DNA from 2 places in the Pontitalea aquivivens genome. Region 2 is predicted to be linked to the other one. Evidence: riboswitches for the same ligand, from Rfam matches in the RefSeq annotation. Region 2 holds a riboswitch; the other holds the start of a gene.
The links. Region 2 has a riboswitch for thiamine pyrophosphate ahead of thiB (thiamine ABC transporter substrate binding subunit). Riboswitches for the same ligand answer to the same signal wherever they lie in the genome.

Region 1 (3,398 bases), on a different contig from region 2:
TTTCAGGGTTTCGCGCAGGGGGGCCATTGCGGCCTCGTCGCGCCGGTCTTGGGGTATGGCGATCGGGATGTCCGACAGGATCCGGCCGGGCCCTGCGGCCATCACAAGGATGCGGTCGGCCAGGCGGGTGGCCTCGTGCAGGTCATGGGTCACCAGCAGGACAGCACGCGCCTGATCCTGCAGCCGATCCATAAGCCAGGCCTGCATCCGCATCCGCGTTACCGCATCCAGCGCCGAGAACGGTTCGTCCAGCAGGACAAAGCGGCTGTCCCGGACGATGGTGCGCAGGAAGGCCGCGCGCTGGCGCATCCCGCCAGAAACCTGCGCGGGAAACAGCGCCCCGGCCCCGGCAAGGCCAAAGGGCGCAAACAGCGGCGTCACCCGCGCCAGCGCCACGCGGCGTGGCAGGCCCGCGACGGTCAGCCCAAGCGCCGCGTTTTCCGCCAGGGTCAGCCAGGGGAACAACGCGTCGCTTTGCGGCTGATAGCCAAGCGCGGCATGGGGCGGCCGGATCGGCGCGCCGTCCAGCATCACCTGCCCGCTTGCCCGCAATTCGCCCGGCAGGATCCCCGCCAGCCATTTCAGCACCGAGGTCTTGCCACAGCCCGACGGCCCGATCAGCGCGGTAATCCCCCTGTCGGGCAGGCGCAGCGACAGGTCGCGGACCAGATCGCGCCCGCCCGCGGTGATGGTCAGGCCGCGGATCTCAAGCATCGCGCCGCACCCCGGGGCCCCGCGCCGTCAGCCGGTCCAGAAGCTGTAAAAGACCCAGCAGCGCCAGCGTCAACACGGCCGAAACCACCACGGCCGCCAGCACCAGGTCGGCGCGGAAATTATTCTTGGCCGCCAGGATATAGATGCCCAAGCCCCGCCGCGCCCCGGCATATTCGGCAAAGATCGTTGCAACGATGGCATAGGTCGCCGAAATCCGCAGCCCGGCCACAAAGCTCGCCCGCGCCGAAGGCAGCGTCGCGCGACGAAACACCGCCCATTGCCCCGCCCCCATTGCCGCCAGCAGGTCGGCGAATGCCTGCGGCGTCTGGCGATAGCCAGACAGCAGGCTTAGCAGCATCGGAAAGAAGGTCACCAGAATGACCAGCAACACCTTGGGCAGCAGCCCAAAGCCGAACCACAGGATCATCAGCGGCGCCAGCGCCACCAGCGGTACCGTCTGGCTGGCCGCGAACACCGGCATCAGCGCCCGTTCCGCCCGCGGCAGGAAATGCAGCGCCATCGAACTCAGCACGGCAAAGCCCACCGACAGCGAAAACCCCAGCGTGGCGACACCGGCGGTGGCCAGCGCATGGATGCCGATCTCGGCCCGGTTGCGGATCAGGGCGCCCAGAACGCCTGACGGCGCCGGCAGGATCAGCGGCGATACCCCCGACTGGCGGCAATAAACCTCCCACCCGGCAAGAAGGGCGGCAAACAGCGCCAGCGGCGCCAGAACACGCGACAGCATCGCAAACCTCCTGCGGCGGTTCAGCGCGGCGAGGGGCTGTTGGCCGAGGCTGTCAGATCGATGGTGACGTGACCCTCGGCCGGGCCAAAGCGCAGGAATGCCTGACGCACGGTTTCAAACACCGCGCCCGCATCGCCCCGCAACCGGGTGCAAAAGTTCTTGGACCGCAGGAACGTGCCCGAGGATTTCAGGAACGCGATGCAGCCATAAATCTCGTCCATGTGGTGGTCCTGCCCCAGCACATAAAGCGAGAATTGCACGTCGATCCCGACCCCGGTCACAGGCGCATGCGCGACCTGGGCCAATGCCAGGGCCTGTCGTTCGGCCAGTGGCAGGTGCTGCGCCACCGACAGGATATCGCAGCGGCAGGATGGATCATCCGGCTCTCCGGGGCAGCCGCGCGACAGGGTGACATGCATGGTCACATGCGCGGGGTCACGCGCCGTGCGCGCGAACAGATCGCGGATCGCATCCAGCAGCGGCCCGGGCGCGCCCACCATCAGCGTCGAGACATCATCGGTCTCGATCCGCAGCTGGTCGCGATAGGGGGAAAGGGCCTCAAGCCCCGACAGGATGACGCGGACAAAATCCGACGTCATGGGATAAAGCGACACCTGCGCGCCGATGAACATGTTTGCCTCGCTCCGCCGGTATTACCCGGATCAGCTGTAAAGGGTTCGCGCGGTATTGCGCATCTCAGCCCCGACCGGAGCACCCCTGGTTATGCCGCGACCATGGCGCCCGGGCGCAGGACTGTCAAGCAGGGGCGGACCGGCCATGAGACCGGGGCCAGGGCCGGTTCGTCCTGGGGCGAAATCTTCGCGGCGCCTGACCCCATGATCCCCGCCGGGCTTGCAGCGGCGCTGCCGCGTCGAAATACTGGCGCCGCCCCCCTGTGGGGCTGCCATACCGGAGAGATCGTCGTGACCCCCCCGCTGCATGACCTTGAAGCCGCCGCCGCGCAGTGCCTGCCTGCGCCCGCCTTTGCCTATGTCGCGGGGGGCGCGGGGCGGGAACGGACGTTGCGCGCCAATGAACTGGCCTGGGGCGACCATGCCCTGCGCCCGCGTCTGATGGCCGATATGGCGGGGTTTTCGACCGCCACCGCCCTTGCCGGGCTACAGCTGGACTTTCCCTGCCTGGTCGCGCCGATGGCCTTTCAGCGCCTGGCCTGCGCGGAAGGCGAGGCCGCGATGGCCCAGGCGGCGGCCGCGCAGGGCGCGGGGTTCGTGCTGTCGTGCCAGACCTCGGTTCCGCCCGAGGATGCGACCGTGGCCCCGTTCTGGTTCCAGCTCTATCTGCAACCCGATCCGGCCGCGACGCGGGCGCTCGCGGCGCGGGCGCTGGCGGCGGGGGCGGCGGCGCTGGTGGTGACGGTGGATGCGCCGCTGAACGGCGTGCGAAACCGTGAAATCGCGGCGGGCTTTCGGCTGCCCGAAGGTATCCGCCCGGTGATGCTGGATGCGCTGCCTGCGCCTGCGCCCGCAGGGATTGCGGGGCTGCTGGCGCGCGCGCCGGTCTGGAAGGATCTGGCGGCTTTGTGCGCCGAAAGCCCGGTGCCGGTGCTGGCCAAGGGCGTGATGACACCCGAGGATGCCACCCGCGCGGTCCAGGCCGGATGCGCCGGGGTGATCGTATCGAACCACGGGGGCCGGGTGCTGGATGGCCTGCCCCCCACCGCCCGCGTTCTGCCCGCGATCCGCGCCGCCCTGCCCGGTGTGCCGATGCTGGTCGATGGCGGCATCCGCTCGGGCGAGGATATGCTGGTGGCACTGGCCCTTGGGGCGGATGCGGTCCTGCTGGGCCGCCCCGCCTTTTACGCGCTGGCCATCGACGGGGCGGCGGGTGTGGCCGCCTGCCTGCGGCGGCTGCGCGACGAATTCGCCGTGGCGATGGGGCTGATGGGGCGACGGACGCTGGCCGGGATCGGCCCCGA
Region 2 (3,398 bases):
CGATGGCCTGCTGGTCCCCGGTCAGATCGTTGTGGCGCAGATAGGCGGTGGCGGCGATCCGCGCGCCGGTCGCCTGCAAAAAAGCGGTCTGGCGGGCCAGCTTTTCGGGCAGCCATTCATCATCGGCATCCAGAAAGGCCAGCCAGCGCCCCCGCGCGGCGTCGATCCCGGCATTGCGCGCGGGCCCCGCGCCGCGATTACCGGGCAGCCGGATCAACCGGATGCGCGGGTCGGCAAGACAGGGCGTCACCGCGGCCAGGCTGGCATCGGTGGACCCGTCATCCACCACGATCGCCTCCCAGTCGGTCAGGGTCTGCGCCTGGACCGAGCCCAGCGCACGACCGATGACCCCGGCCGCGTTGTGACAGGGGATGATGACGCTGACCTCGGCCAAGGTCAGCCGATCCGACCGCGCGCACCGCCGGTCTGGCCGCGATCCATCAGCAGATGGTCCAGGATCACGCAGGCCATCATCGCCTCGGCCACGGGTACGGCGCGGATGCCGACGCAGGGATCGTGGCGGCCCTTGGTCACCACCTCGACCTCTTCGCCCGCCACGTTGATCGAGCGGCGCGGCGTCAGGATCGACGAGGTCGGCTTGACCGAAAAGCGCAGGACAATCGGTTGGCCGGTGGTGATGCCGCCCAGGATGCCACCGGCATGGTTGGTCAGGAATTCGGGTCCGTCCGGCCCCATGCGAATTTCGTCGGCATTGTCGATCCCGGTCAGGCCCGCAGCCGCCATCCCCTCGCCGATCTCGACGCCCTTGACGGCGTTGATCGACATCATCGCGGCGGCCAGGTCGGTATCCATCTTGGCATAGATCGGCGCGCCAAGGCCCGGGGGCACACCCTCGGCCACCAGTTCGATCATCGCGCCAACGGAACTGTGGCCCTTGCGGATCGCCTCCAGGTAATCGGCCCATTCGGCGACCACGGCGGCATCGGGAATAAAGAAGGGATTGCGCAGGATCTCATCGCGGTCGAACCGCTCGCGGCTGATCTGCTTGGCGCCCATCTGCACCATGTAGCCGGTGATCCGCAGATCGGGCACCAGCGCCTTCAGCACCGCCTGCGCCACGCCCCCCGCCGCCACCCGCGCCGCGGTTTCGCGCGCGCTGGACCGCCCGCCCCCGCGATAATCGCGCAGGCCGTATTTCTGGTGATAGGTGATGTCGGCGTGACCGGGGCGGAACTGGCGCGCGATTTCGCCATAATCCTTGCTGCGCTGATCGGTATTTTCAATCATCAGCTGGATCGGCGTGCCGGTGGACCGCCCTTCAAAGACGCCCGACAGGATGCGGACCTGATCGGGTTCCTGGCGCTGGGTGGTCATCTTTGACTGGCCCGGCCGGCGGCGGTCCAGGAAGACCTGGATGAACTCTTCCGAAATCTCGATCCCCGGGGGGCAGCCATCCACCGTCGCGCCGATCGCGGGGCCGTGGCTTTCGCCCCAGGTGGTGACACGGAACAGATGGCCGAAGGTATTGAAACTCATCACAGCTCTCCTCTCGCCCCACGGCATAGCGGCGCGGGGGGGCTGGCTCAAGCGATTTCCCTTGCGAAAGGCCACGGCGCGCCTATGTTACGGCCCACCTCGGGGTGCCCGGTCGGGCTGAGATGCGGCAACGCGAACCCGTTGAACCTGAACCGGTTAAGACCGGCGGAGGGAAGGTAGCACGGGTTCGCCCGGCCTGACCCCGCCCGTCAGCCATTGGAGACCCAGATGCGAACCACTCTGATGCTTGCGGGACTTTTTGCAGCCACCAGCGCCGTGGCGGATGAAAAGCCCGTCCTGACTGTCTATGCGCCCGATTACTTCACCTCGGAATGGGGCCCCGGCCCCGCGATCGAAAAGGGCTTTGAGGCGGCCTGCGCCTGCGATCTGAAATTCGTGGCCGGTGACGTGCTGCCCCGCCTGCTGCTGGAAGGCGACCGGACCGAGGCCGATGTGGTCATCGGCCTGACCATCGACGTGCTGGCCCGCGCCCGCGCCACGGGGCTTTTCTCGCCCCACGGGCAGGACAATGCCACCCTGACCCTGCCGGTCGCATGGACCGACGACACCTTCCTGCCCTTCAACTGGAGCGAGACGGCCTTTGTCTATGACACGACCCGCCTGGCCAATCCGCCCACCTCGTTCGAGGATCTGCTGAACGCGCCAGATAGTCTGAAAATTGCAATTCAAGACCCGCGTTCGTCGATTTCGGGGCTGGCAATGTTGCTTTGGGTCAAGGCCGTCTATGGCGACCGCGCGCCCGAGGCCTGGGCGAAACTGGCCCCCAGGGTGCTGACCGTGACCGCCGGCTGGTCTGAAAGCTATGGCCTGTTCACCGATGGCGAGGTGGATATGGTGCTCAGCTACACCACCTCGCCCGCCTATCACATCATCGCGGAACAAGACACGACCAAGGCCGCCGCGATCTTCCCCGAGGGGCATTACTTCCTGACCGAGGTTGCCGCGCGCCTGGCCGGCACCGATCAACCCGATCTGGCGGCGGCCTTCATGGACTATGTCGTGTCCGATGATTTCCAGGGCATGATCGCCACCGGAAACTGGTCCTATCCCGCGATCATCAAGGACGGCTTCCTGCCCGAGGGGTTCGCCGCCCTGCCCCGCCCCGCCAGGACCCTGTTCTTCACCGAGGCCGAGGCCGAGGCGCTGCGCCAGCCCGCGCTGGACGAATGGCTCGCCGCGTTCACAAAATAAGCTGGCCCGCGCCGCTGGCAGCCCTGCTGGTGGCGGCGCTGGTGCTGGGAACGCTCGGCGCGGTGGCGATCCGCGCCGGCGGCCTTGGCGTGCTGCGGCCCGCCGATCTGGCGGCGCTGTGGTTCACGATCTGGCAGGCGGCGGTTTCGGCGGCGGTGTCGTGCCTGCTGGCGGTGCCGGTGGCCCGCGCGCTGGCGCGGCGGCGGTTCCGGGGCCGGGGGCTGCTGATCTCGCTGCTGGGGGCGCCTTTCATCCTGCCGGCCATCGTGGCGGTGATGGGGCTTCTGACGGTCTTTGGCCGGCGCGGCATGGTCAACGCCGGGCTGGAAGGACTGGGCCTGCCCGGCCTGACCATTTATGGCGCGCATGGGGTGATTCTGGCCCATGTCTTTTTCAACCTGCCGCTGGCCACCCGGATGATCCTGCATGGCTGGCAGGGCATCCCGGCGGAACGGTTCCGGCTGGCCGCCGCACTGGGCTTTGGCCCGGGCGACATCCGCCGCCATCTGGAAATCCCGATGCTGCGCGCCATTCTGCCGGGGGCTTTCCTGGCGATCTTCCTTGTGTGCCTGACATCCTTTGCCGTGGCCCTGACGCTGGGCGGCGGTCCGCGCGCCACGACCGTCGAACTGGCGATCTATCAGGCCTTCCGCTTTGATTTCGACCTTGCCCGCGCCGCAAGCCTTGGC

Region 1: another riboswitch for thiamine pyrophosphate. It lies ahead of ACK8OU_RS11310 (YkoF family thiamine/hydroxymethylpyrimidine-binding protein); the one in region 2 lies ahead of thiB (thiamine ABC transporter substrate binding subunit).

What each region holds. Positions count from the first base shown of each region.
Region 1 is NZ_JBKFEY010000009.1:2,183-5,580, forward strand. It holds gene ACK8OU_RS11300 (ABC transporter ATP-binding protein) at 1-714, opposite strand, end outside; gene ACK8OU_RS11305 (ABC transporter permease) at 707-1,462, opposite strand; gene ACK8OU_RS11310 (YkoF family thiamine/hydroxymethylpyrimidine-binding protein) at 1,483-2,094, opposite strand; TPP riboswitch at 2,085-2,191, opposite strand; gene ACK8OU_RS11315 (alpha-hydroxy acid oxidase) at 2,197-3,398, shown strand, end outside.
Region 2 is NZ_JBKFEY010000001.1:121,352-124,749, reverse strand. It holds gene ACK8OU_RS00605 (glycosyltransferase family 2 protein) at 1-394, opposite strand, end outside; gene aroC (chorismate synthase) at 397-1,497, opposite strand; TPP riboswitch at 1,588-1,688, shown strand; gene thiB (thiamine ABC transporter substrate binding subunit) at 1,726-2,709, shown strand; gene ACK8OU_RS00590 (ABC transporter permease family protein) at 2,685-3,398, shown strand, end outside.